2 linked regions of the Sagittula stellata E-37 genome follow. The protein of the gene in region 1 interacts with the protein of each later gene in a pairwise test. Links are inferred from orthologs where the notes say so. Each region holds a gene or a part of one and is shown in the gene's direction. Other genes may lie near its edges.

Evidence for each region.
Region 2: the proteins of ftsZ (region 1) and rlmN interact in binary tests that used the Escherichia coli proteins (3 or more experiments, as listed by UniProt). The link is inferred for Sagittula stellata E-37 from one-to-one orthologs.

The regions. Positions count from the first base shown.
Region 1 is NZ_CP155729.1:1,692,635-1,698,685, forward strand. Bases 1,800-4,754 are described here. They hold ftsZ (cell division protein FtsZ), read left to right. Parts: upstream 1,800-2,434; coding sequence 2,435-4,075; downstream 4,076-4,754. Other genes in these bases: lpxC (UDP-3-O-acyl-N-acetylglucosamine deacetylase), read left to right, coding at 4,609-4,754. Outside these bases: ABFK29_RS08115 (cell division protein FtsQ/DivIB), read left to right, coding at 1-387; cell division protein FtsA, read left to right, coding at 419-1,747; more of lpxC, read left to right, coding at 4,755-5,538; ABFK29_RS08135 (outer membrane protein assembly factor BamD), read left to right, coding at 5,771-6,051. UniProt on the Escherichia coli protein: Essential cell division protein that forms a contractile ring structure (Z ring) at the future cell division site. The regulation of the ring assembly controls the timing and the location of cell division.
Region 2 is NZ_CP155729.1:168,108-173,986, reverse strand. What follows is about bases 1,254-4,036. They hold rlmN (23S rRNA (adenine(2503)-C(2))-methyltransferase RlmN), read left to right. Parts: upstream 1,254-1,944; coding sequence 1,945-3,129; downstream 3,130-4,036. Other genes in these bases: ABFK29_RS00875 (heavy metal translocating P-type ATPase), read left to right, coding at 3,216-4,036; ABFK29_RS00885 (gamma-glutamyl-gamma-aminobutyrate hydrolase family protein), read left to right, coding at 1,254-1,700. Also shown: ABFK29_RS00890 (amidoligase family protein), read left to right, coding at 22-990; more of ABFK29_RS00885, read left to right, coding at 987-1,253; more of ABFK29_RS00875, read left to right, coding at 4,037-5,696; ABFK29_RS00870 (GntR family transcriptional regulator), read right to left, coding at 5,706-5,879.

The DNA.
Region 1 (6,051 bases):
ACGGTCGGACCGGCGGCGTCCCGAGCAGAGCATGTGGACCTGCCGGTGATCGCGGGCGAGGCGGCGGAAGAGGCGGTGCCCGAAGCGCTGCGGCTCTGGGCCGTGGCGGGCCCGCTGAAGGAGCGGCTGCGCGGGTTCGAGCGGATGGGCGCGCGGCGCTGGGACGTGGTCCTCGATCGCGACCAGCGGATCATGTTGCCCGACAAGGGGGCCGTCCAGGCCTTCGAACGGGTGATCGCGATGGCCATGGCGCCGCAGGTGGACCTGCTGGCGCGCGATCTGGTTGCGGTGGACCTGCGGCTGCCCCGGCGGCCGACGATCCGCATGACCGAACATGCCACACAAGAGATGTGGCGTATCAAGTTGATAGAGGCAGGCCAGCAATGATGTTCCGGCTGATTTCGGAGGATGATGGGCAATGATCGAACTGTACGAGTCCCAGCGGGCGATGCGGAACATGCGTCGCGCGGCGATGCAGCGGGGTGTGATCGCCATCCTGGATGTGGGCACGTCCAAGATCGCCTGCCTCGTCCTGCGGTTCGACGGGACGGAGACGCGCGACGACGGCATCGGACCGCTTGCCGGGCAGTCCGGGTTCCGGGTGATCGGGGCCGCGACGACGCGGTCGCGCGGGGTCCGTTTCGGCGAGATCAGCGCCATGGGCGAGACCGAGCGCGCGATCCGCACCGCGGTGCAGGCGGCGCAGAAGATGGCGGGCATCCGTGTCGACCACGTGATCGCGGCCTTCTCGGGCGCCGATCCGCGGAGCTACGGGCTGGCCGGGCAGGTGGAGGTGATGGGCGTCACCGTGGACGAACAGGACGTGGCGCGCGTGCTGTCGGCCTGCGACGTGCCGGACTTCGGCCATGGCCGAGAGGTGCTGCACGCCCAGCCGGTGAACTTCGCGCTCGACCACCGATCCGGCCTGATCGATCCGCGCGGTCAGATCGGCACGGAGCTGTCCTGCGACATGCACATGCTGACGGTCGACGCGCAGGCGATCCAGAACCTTGCGCATTGCGTGAAGCGCTGTGACCTGGAACTCGCCGGGCTTGCGTCCTCGGCCTATGTTTCGGGGATCGCGGCGCTGGTGGAGGACGAGCAGGAGCTGGGCTCGGCCTGTATCGACATGGGCGGCGGCACGACCGGCATTTCGATCTTCATCAAGAAGCACATGATCTATTCCGACAGCGTGCGGATGGGTGGGGACCACGTGACCTCGGACATCTCGATGGGTCTGCAGGTGCCGATGGCGACGGCCGAGCGGATCAAGACCTTCTACGGCGGTGTCGAGGCCACGGGCATGGACGACCGCGAGATGATCGAGTGCGGCGGCGAAACCGGCGACTGGGAACACGACCGCCGGACGGTCAGCCGGGCCGAACTGATCGGCATCATGCGCCCGCGGGTCGAGGAGATTCTGGAGGAAGTGCGGGTGCGGCTGGACGCGGCGGGGTTCGACCATCTGCCGTCGCAGCAGATCGTGCTGACCGGCGCGGCCTCGCAGATCCCCGGGCTCGACGGGCTGGCGTCGAAGATCCTGCGCCAGCAGGTGCGTCTGGGCCGTCCATTGCGGGTCCATGGACTGCCGCAGGCCGCGACAGGTCCGGGCTTTGCCGGGGCAGTGGGCCTGTGCCTCTTCGCGGCGCATCCGCAGGATGAATGGTGGGATTTCGAGATCCCCGTGGATCGCTACCCGGCGCGCTCCTTCAAGCGCGCAGTACAATGGTTCCGCGACAACTGGTGACAGGATTTTCTCCGAAAAATCCTGTCACGGCCGGAAAGTCATGTTTCCGTCAGGAAATGTGACACCGGCACGGCGCCGTTGTTGGCGGCAGGTCGCGGATTTTCTCCGAAAAATCCTGTCACGTCCGGAAGGTCATGTTCCCGTCAGGAAACGTGACACCGGCACGGCGCCGTTGATGGCGGCGGGTTGAGGATTTTCGTCGAAAACCCTGTTGCCTCGGGCGCGCGCCCGAGCGGGCGACAGCCGGATTTTCTCGCGGGAGTTTCAGGGCATCAGCGGATGGCAGGCTCGGCGCCCAGGCGTTTCCGCAGGTGCCGGAGCTCTTTGGCCGCAGGCGTGTTTTTTCGCGTGACGCCGCCGCGCGGTCCTGTTAACAAATCAGTGCATAAGCGCGGGAGAACCGCCGCAGGAGGATCGGGCAGGATCCTTGAAACACCGAATTCGAGTCGCCGCCCCGCGGGTGGTGGCTTTGTCGTGCTTGTGCCCAGGATGCGGCGGACCACTGGATATCGCGCTTTCGGCGAATACTCGCGGAAACTGGGCGGAAATGTGGCATATTTGGTGGGAATCTGCTGATTTTTGCGTGACGATCGGGCTTGCAGTGAGTAAACTGAACCCTAACAGGCCGACGACGTGCCTGGACGGGTCGAAAAGACACACACGACAAGAACACAGGCGGACGACACCATGGCACTGAACCTATCCATGCCCGGACAGGATGAATTGAAGCCGCGCATCACGGTCTTCGGCGTGGGCGGGGCAGGCGGCAACGCCGTCAACAACATGATCGAAAAGAACCTCGAAGGCGTGGACTTCGTGGTGGCCAACACCGACGCGCAGGCGCTGCAGCAGAGCATGTCTCAGAGCCGCATCCAGCTGGGCGTGAAAGTGACCGAGGGTCTCGGCGCAGGGGCGCGGGCGTCGGTTGGCGCTGCGGCCGCCGAAGAGTCGATCGAACAGATCGTGGATCACCTCGCCGGCGCGCACATGTGCTTCATCACGGCGGGCATGGGCGGCGGCACCGGGACGGGTGCGGCGCCGATCATTGCTCAGGCAGCGCGTGAACTTGGCGTGCTAACCGTCGGTGTGGTCACGAAACCTTTCCAGTTCGAAGGCGCCAAGCGGATGCGCCAGGCCGAGGAAGGCGTCGACACGCTGCAGAAGATGGTCGACACGCTGATCATCATTCCGAACCAGAACCTGTTCCGGCTCGCCAACGAGAAGACGACCTTCACCGAAGCGTTCTCGATGGCGGACGACGTGCTCTATCAGGGCGTCAAGGGCGTGACCGACCTGATGGTCCGTCCGGGTCTCATCAACCTCGACTTCGCCGACGTGCGCGCGGTGATGGACGAGATGGGCAAGGCGATGATGGGCACCGGCGAGGCCGAGGGCGAAGATCGCGCAATCCAGGCGGCCGAGAAGGCTATAGCGAACCCGCTGCTGGACGAGATCAGCCTGAAAGGCGCCAAGGGCGTGCTGATCAACATCACCGGCGGTGCCGACCTGACCCTGTTCGAGCTGGACGAGGCGGCGAACCGCATCCGCGAGGAAGTGGACCAGGACGCCAACATCATCGTCGGCTCGACGCTGGACGAAGGCATGGGCGGCCTGATGCGCGTGTCCGTCGTGGCGACCGGGATCGACGCGTCCGACAACGTCGGCGACATGCCGGTGCCGCGCCGCAAGCTGTCCCAGCCGCTGCGCCAGCAGGAAGCCGAGGCCGAACCGGCCCCCGCACCGCAGCAGCGCGCTCCGGAACCTGTTGTCGCAAAGACCGCACCCGCCGCGCAGCCGGTGCAGGCACCGCTGTTCGGCGAGCTGGACGCGGAACGCGCCGCGGCCCAGGACGAGATGGAGGACATCTTCGAGGACGAGGCGCAGACTCCGGCCGCTCCGGCGACGCAGGACGACGGCCTGCCGCCGCCGGCCTACCAGCCGCAGGTTGCCGATTTCCGCCCGCAGCCCGACAGCATCGAAGCCGATCCGAACGACTTCATCGCACCGCGCAAGCCCGCCCCGGGCGTGCCGAGCCCGGACACGCTGGATCGCCTGAAGGCGGCCGCTGCCCGGACCCGCGAAGAAACCGTCCGCCAGCACGGCGCCATCCCGGCGCACGCATCGGAAGACAAGCCGCGCTTCAGCGTCAATTCGTTGATCGGCCGCATGACCGGGCACGGCTCCGAGGCCGCTCAGCCGCAATCGCAGCCGGCGCGCCGCCAGCCGCCGATGCAGGCGCAGCGCCCCGCTCCGGCCCCGGCACCCGAGGCGGATCCGGAAGAAGACCGTATCGAAATCCCGGCCTTCCTGCGCCGTCAGGCGAACTGAGGCGGACACGCTACTACCCTCGGCTTGCCCGAGACCCTCGTGGACGGCGCCCTCTGGCAACAGGGGGCGCCTTTCCTTTTCCTTTACCTTTGTGTGGGCGGGCAGGTGGCCCGACAGGGGCGCGTTAACGCGAAGGACGGCGCCTAAATCCCTGATCGTTCATGGCCTTCCCCCGATGGTGCTTGGGGAATCGTGTCGGTCTGACACGGGTGACCTGCAGGGAGATAACAGAGGGGCGCATCCTGTCTTTGTCGTCCTGCAACACGCGGCTTTTGCCACAAAGGTGGAAAAATGCGGTCACATTGCTGTGGATAGCGCCTGTTTTTTCCCTGGTAGGGACGGTGCGTTTATTAAAGTATTCCAACGGGTTGCCTGAGGTGCCCATGCGCGGAGGCGGGGGGGCGCCTAGGGCGGCGGGGGGATGTTTCACTCGGTTACAAACTTTGATTTGAGACCTTGGCCACCCGCGCTTTATCCCATTGAACAACGACGCGCCTGTCAGACGGTGCGCATCACAAATTCGGGAAGTCGACGTGCAAACCACCATCCGCTCAGCGATCAGCTTCGACGGCATCGGCCTGCATTCCGGCCGGCCCGCCCGCCTGACCATCCGTCCGGCGGTGGCGCACCGTGGCATCTGGTTCAAACGCACCGACGTCGATCTTGGCGACACGATGATCCCGGCGCGCTGGGATGCGGTCGTGCGCTCTCCGCTGTGCACACTGATCCAGAACCGGGCCGGTGTGTCCGTATCGACCGTAGAACACGTCATGGCGGCGCTGGCCGGCTGCGGCGTGCACAACGCGCTGGTCGAGATCGACGGACCCGAGGCGCCGATCCTCGACGGGTCGAGCGTGCCGTTCGTGCGCGGCATCCTCGACGCGGGCTTGCGTGTGCAAGGCGCCCCGGTGCGCGCGATCGAGATCCTGAAGCCCGTCACCGTGGAAACGAACGGTGGCTGGGCGCGCCTGTCGCCGTCGAAGACCGGGCAGGGGCTGGACATGGTGTTCCGCATCGATTTTGCCGACCGAGCCATTGGCGTGCAGGAAAAACGCCTGAACCTGGCCAACGGGACGTTCGTGCGGGAACTTAGCGATTGCCGCACCTTCTGCCGCGCCTCCGACGTGGACGCGATGCAGAAGGCGGGCAAGGCGCTTGGCGGCACCTACGAGAACGCGGTCGTGGTCGATGGCGACAAGGTCTTGTCGCCCGGCGGTTTCCGCCATGCCGATGAAGCCGTGCGCCACAAGATGCTGGATGCGCTGGGGGATCTGGCGCTGGCCGGTGCGCCGATCCTTGGCCTTTACGAAGGCCACAAGGCCGGTCACGCCATGACCAATGCGCTGCTGCACGCGCTGTTCGAAGACGCCGATGCCTGGCGCATCGTGGAGTGCGACACGGCGACCGCTGCAACCCTGCCGGGTGCAGGTGTGGTCCAGGACGAGATTCCCGCGGTCGCCTGATCCGCTTATCCACATGAGTTATGACAGATATGTGTATTGCGCCGGTTGCTGAAACCGGCGCTTTCCACATGTTGTGGAACGCTCTGGTGCCGACCGGCAATATCTTGCGATGGATTGACAGGCCGGGGGCCAATAGGGCGTTTTGCCCGCCGATTTTCTGTGCTAGACCCTGCGCAACGGGGCCTTTATGCAAGTGGGCGCAAAGGGTTCGAGAAGAACGAAGGACGGTGTGATGACAGGGGGCAGATCGCGGGCTTTGGTGTTCGGGGTGAGCGTAGCGGCTCTGCTTTTGTCGGGCTGCGGCGAACTCAAGCGCAAGGATGTCGGGCCGGACGGCCAGCCGCTGGAGACCTACACGGCCAAGCAGATCTACGAGCGCGGCGAATACGAGATGTCGCGCAAGGACTACGAGGACGGCGCCTTCTACTTCGGCGAGGTCGAGCGCCTGTATCCGTACTCTGACTGGGCCAAGCGCGCGCTGATCATGCAGGCCTATTCTTACCACAAGAACAA
Region 2 (5,879 bases), 1.5 Mb from region 1 along the record:
ACGCAGAAAACCCGAGGGACGATGACCGACAGCTTTGCCAGCCTGCCGCACCGCACGACGCGTGACGGTGTCGAACGCAAGACTGGCGTCGAAGTCGAGTTTTCCGGGCTTGGCGAGATACGGGTCGGCGCAATCGTTGCAGATTTCCTGGGCGGCACCGCAACCGAGCCGCACTTTCACGAATTGACGGTCGAAGATACCGAACTGGGCGACATTCGCGTGGAGCTGGATATTTCCCTGCGCAAGAAGGACATACCGCTTCTTGAGCAGGGACTGAGCATGGCAAAGGCCGTCGTTCCGGTCGAAATCATCACCGAACCGCTGACTCACGAAGAGGTCATCCGCCTGGGATCTCTTCTGGACGAGTTGCGGCTCAATGGGGCGAAAGGGTCCCGCGCGGGTGTATTTCTTGGCTTCGGCGTTCACCTCAACCCCGAGGTGGTGGCTGCCGACGATCCGCATACCCTGAACACCATCGTCGCCTTCGGCCTGCTGGAGCCCTGGCTGCGCAGGGCTGAAGACCTCGACATGACGCGGCGTCTTATGCCGTTCATCGAAACCTGGCCGCATGGTTTCGTCACGCAACTGGTAAACGGCCAGTTCTCCACGCTGACGGACCTGATGACAATCGCGTCTCGGCACATCTCGTCTCGTAACCACGGTCTCGATCTGATGCCACTGTTTGCGCACCACGACCGCGCGCTTTTCGACCGGATCTTCCCGGCGCAAAGCAAGCTGTCGGCGCGCCCGACATTCCATTTCCGTCTGCCCGATTGCCGGATCGACGAAGAAGAGTGGTCGCTGGCGCGGCCGTGGAACCTGTGGGCGCGGGTAGAACGTGTCGCCGATGACGCCCATATGCTCGAAACCCTTCGGCGGGCGTGGCTTGAGCACAACCATTATCTTCCCGGTGCGGAGGGTCGCTGGGCAGAGCGCGTGGCGAAACTGTTTCAAAGCAAAGACATCTCGGAACCGGAGGCCGTGCAATGACCCCTCCCCTGATCGGTGTGACCACGTCTTCGCGCTCGGGCTGGCGGATCTATCCGCTTGTGAACCTCAACCTGTGGTTGGCGGGCGCCCGCGGTGTGCGCTGGGGGGCTGGCCGTCCTTCCGACCTCGCCGCGGTCGATGGTGTGATCATCGGCGGGGGGGACGACATCGCGCCGGAGCTCTACGGTGGCAAGATCGGAGTTTCCGCCCGTCTGGACCGTGAACGCGACCGCTTCGAAGCCGAGATCGCCGCGCGCGCGATGGAGGACAACATCCCTGTCCTCGGCATCTGCCGCGGGGCGCAAATGCTGAACGTCGCGCTTGGCGGCACGCTGGATCAGCACGCGTGGGAGACCTTCAGCGAAGCCCCCATGATCAAGACGATCCTGCCCAAGCGCGAAGTCTGCGTCGTGCCCGATACGCAGCTTGCGTGTTACGTGGGTGAGCCGCCGATGAAGGTAAATGCCCTTCACACGCAGGCCGTGGACAAGCTGGGGCGCGGGTTGCGCGTCAGTGCCCGCGACACCGCCGGAATGGTGCAGGCCATCGAGCGGGAAAGCGATCCTTTTGCGCTCGGCGTCCAGTGGCACCCCGAGCACCTTTTCTATGCACACAGACAACGCGCGATCTTTCGCGCACTCGTTTCCGCCGCACGGGCCTATTCCGAGCGGCGCAGCCAGACCCACGCCGTCCTGAACGAAGCCGCCTGACATTTGGCGTGATGGGGTCAAGAAGGGTCGGGACAGGACGCCCGGCCCTTTTCCTTTTCCGGCAGGGAGCCCGAGGCCGGATGTCGGCGGTGGGTTGACATCCGCGAAGCGCGACACGACCTCAGCAGGGACCGGTCGCATCCTGGGTCTGTCATGCCGGCAGCGCGCCCTGTGGCGCCGAAGGGCATGGAAATTCCACCCGAATCCTGTATACAGGCCGCTTGTTATCCGAAGGACGCCTCTCATGTCTGACGCACCCATCACCCAGGATCTCGTGACGATCCCGCGCAAGCTGCCGGAAGGCGGCAAGATCAATCTGGTCGGTCTGACCCGGGCCGGGCTGCGCGATGCGCTTCTGGCCATGGGCACGCCGGAAAAGCAGGTCAAGATGCGGGTCAATCAGGTCTGGCAATGGGTCTATTTCTGGGGCGTCCGCGACTTCGACTCGATGACCAACCTTGCGAAGGACTATCGCGCGAAACTGGATGCAACCTTCGAGATCGCATTGCCGGAAATCGTGTCCAAGCAGGTCTCGGCCGACGGGACGCGCAAGTACCTTGTCCGGATCGCGGGCGGCCATGAGGTCGAGACGGTCTACATCCCGGAGGAAGACCGCGGCACCCTGTGCGTTTCCTCGCAGGTGGGCTGCACCCTGACCTGTTCGTTCTGCCACACCGGCACGCAGAAACTGGTCCGCAACCTGACCGCAGGGGAGATTGTCGGCCAGATCATGCTGGCGCGCGACGATCTTGGCGAATGGCCGGAACCGGGCACCGGCACAGGCGAGCAGGGGCCGCGCCTTCTGTCCAACATTGTTCTGATGGGCATGGGCGAGCCTCTGTACAACTTCGACAACGTGCGCGACGCGATGAAGATCGCGATGGACCACGAGGGTCTGTCCATGTCGCGCCGCCGGATCACGTTGTCGACCTCGGGCGTCGTGCCGGAGATCGCGAAATGCGCCGAGGAAATCGGCTGCCTGATGGCGGTCTCCTTCCACGCCACGACCGACGAGGTCCGCAACAAGCTGGTGCCGATCAACAAGCGTTGGAACATCGCGACGTTGCTGGACGCGCTGCGGGAATACCCGCGGCTGTCGAACTCGGAACGCATCACCTTCGAATACGTGATGCTGAAAGACGTGAACGACAGTGACGAGGACGCGCGGCGGCTGGTCCGGCTGATCGCGGGCATCCCGGCGAAGATCAACTTGATCCCGTTCAACGAATGGCCCGGGTCGCCCTACGAACGGTCGGACTGGTCCCGGATCGAACGCTTTGCCGACATCGTGTACAAGGCCGGGTACGCCTCACCGATCCGCACACCGCGCGGAGAGGACATCATGGCCGCCTGCGGGCAGCTCAAGTCCGCCACCGAACGCTCCCGAAAGTCCCGAAAAGAGATCGAGGCTGAGGTCCGCTCCGGCTGAGGTTCGTCGTCTTGGCGAAAGCGGAAAGCGGGTCTTGACCCTCCCCTTACTGGAACCCCTATGTGACCGGTCAGGAGGCGCAACCCATGACCGATTTGCGATTCGAAGTCACGAAACTCAACTGTGGTGGGTGCGCCGGGCGCGCCGAACGCGCACTCGCGGGCGCGGACGGTGTAGACAGCGCCTCCGTCAACCTTGCGAACAAGACAGCACAGGTCAGCGGCAGCGCAGGGGCGGCCACGCTGCAGGCGGCATTGAAGGCAGCAGGCTATCCGGCCGCCGAAAGCCACACGCGCCTCGCCATCGAGGGCATGTCCTGTGCTTCCTGTGCCGCGCGTGTCGAAAAGGCGTTGGCCGGTCAGCCGGGTGTGCTGCGCGCATCCGTGAACCTCGCCAGCGAAACCGCCGAGGTCGTCAGCCTGACCGGTTCGACCGATGCCTCTGCGCTGGCGCAACTTGTCACACACGCCGGATATCCGGCCAAGCCGTTGCAGGACGCGGAAGCGACCGAAGATCGCCAGCAGGTCGAGCAGGCCCGGCTTAAGCGTGACCTGACCGTTGCCGCCGCTTTGACCCTGCCGGTCTTCATCGGCGAGATGGGGGGCCACCTGTTCCCTCCGTTTCACCACTGGCTGACCATGACGCTCGGCCAGTCGACGTGGTGGACGATCCAGTTCCTCCTGACGACTGCCGTCCTGATCGGGCCCGGCCGCCGATTCTATCGCATCGGTCTGCCGCTGCTGGTCAAGGGCGCACCGGACATGAACACGCTCGTCGCTCTCGGGACGCTGGCGGCGTGGGTGTATTCGACTGTCGCGCTCATGGCGCCGGGGCTGCTGCCGGACACCGCGCGCGCCGTCTATTTCGAGGCCGCCGCCGTCATCGTCACGCTGATCCTGCTGGGGCGCTTCCTCGAAGCGCGGGCGAAAGGGCGGGCCGGCGCTGCGATCCGTCATCTCGTCGGCCTGCGGCCCGCGATGGCCATGGTAGACCGTGACGGCACGGTGACTGAAACCGCCATCGAGGACATTGAGAAAGGCGATTTGCTGCTTGCCCGCCCGGGAGAGCGCATCGCCGTGGACGGGATCGTCCTGACCGGGCGGTCCTTCGTCGATGAAGCCATGCTGACCGGCGAACCTGCTCCGGTGGAAAAGGCCGAAGGCGCGGGCGTGACCGGCGGCACGGTGAATGGCAACGGCACGCTGCGTTACCGGGCGGAGGCTGTCGGCAAGGACACCGTCCTGTCCCGCATCGTCGCGCTGGTCGAAGAGGCGCAGGGCGCCAAGCTCCCGATCCAGGCACTCGCCGACAAGGTGGTGTTGTGGTTCGTGCCCGCCGTTCTGGCGCTGGCCGCTCTGACCACGCTGGTCTGGCTGATCTTCGGTCCGGGCCTGACCTTCGCGCTGGTGGCGGGCGTGTCCGTGCTCATCATCGCCTGCCCCTGTGCCATGGGATTGGCGACGCCCGTGTCGATCATGGTCGGGACGGGGCGCGCCGCCGAACTGGGCGTGCTGTTCCGCAAGGGCGATGCGCTGCAACGGCTCGACACCGTGAAGTTGGTGGCCTTCGACAAGACCGGCACCCTGACGGAGGGACGTCCCGAGCTGAGCCACGCCATGGCCGCGCCGGGTTTCGACGTGGATGAGGTGCTGCGTCTTGCGGCCTCGGCAGAGCAGGGGTCCGAGCATCCCATCGCCCAGGCCCTGATGCGCGCCGCCCCCGATGCGCCGCAGCCCGAGGAGGTGACCGCGCTGCCGGGCCTTGGGCTGGAGGCCACTGTGGAAAGCCGTGCCATCCTCGTCGGTGCCCCGCGCCTGATGACGGCGCGCGGGATCGACACGGCGCCGGTTGCCGATGCGCTGGATCGGACCGCGCAGGCGGCAGAGACGCCGGTGCTCGTTGCGGTCGACGGGCAGATCGCTGCCGTTTTCGGTGTGGCCGACCGCCTTAAACCCGACGCCCGCGCTGCTGTTGCCGCGCTTAAGGCGGAAGGGCTGGAGGTCGCGCTGATTTCCGGCGATGCGCGCCCGGTGGCAGAGGCCATCGCCCGTGACCTCGGCATCGCGCACGTCACGGCAGAGGTCCTGCCGGAGGGCAAGCTGGACGCGCTGCGCGACCTGCAGCAAAGCTTCGGCGCGGTGGCCTTCGTCGGTGACGGCATCAACGACGCCCCCGCGCTGGCTGCGGCAGAGGTTGGGCTGGCCATTGGCACGGGCACGGATGTGGCCATCGAAAGTGCCGACGTTGTCATGGCGTCGGGCCGGGTGTCCGGGGTTGTGACCGCGCACCACGTCAGCCGCCATGTCATGCGCAACATCCGCCAGAACCTGTTCTGGGCCTTCGGATACAACGTCGTGCTGATCCCGGTCGCTGCCGGAGTGTTCTACCCGCTGACCGGTTTGATGCTTTCGCCGATGCTCGCGGCGGGGGCCATGGCGCTGTCGTCGGTGTTCGTCCTGACGAACGCCCTCCGGCTGCGCGGATTGGGGGCGGGGCTTTCCGGCACGGATCGGCCAGACGTGCCCCGTCAGCCGGATAGGCCGGCGGCGCTGAACGCGGGAGAGTAGCTCGGATCGTCAGGCCATCGCTTCGGCGGTCTCCACCGAGATCGGCAGCGCCTCGGGGGTCATCAGCTTGCCGATCCGCTCCCGGAACAGGTCCCAATTCTGGAGCATGTTCGAAACGGCGGCCTCGGGGTCCTGCGCCTCGATCGCGGCTGTCAGGGCGGCGTGGTATTGCGACACCTTTCT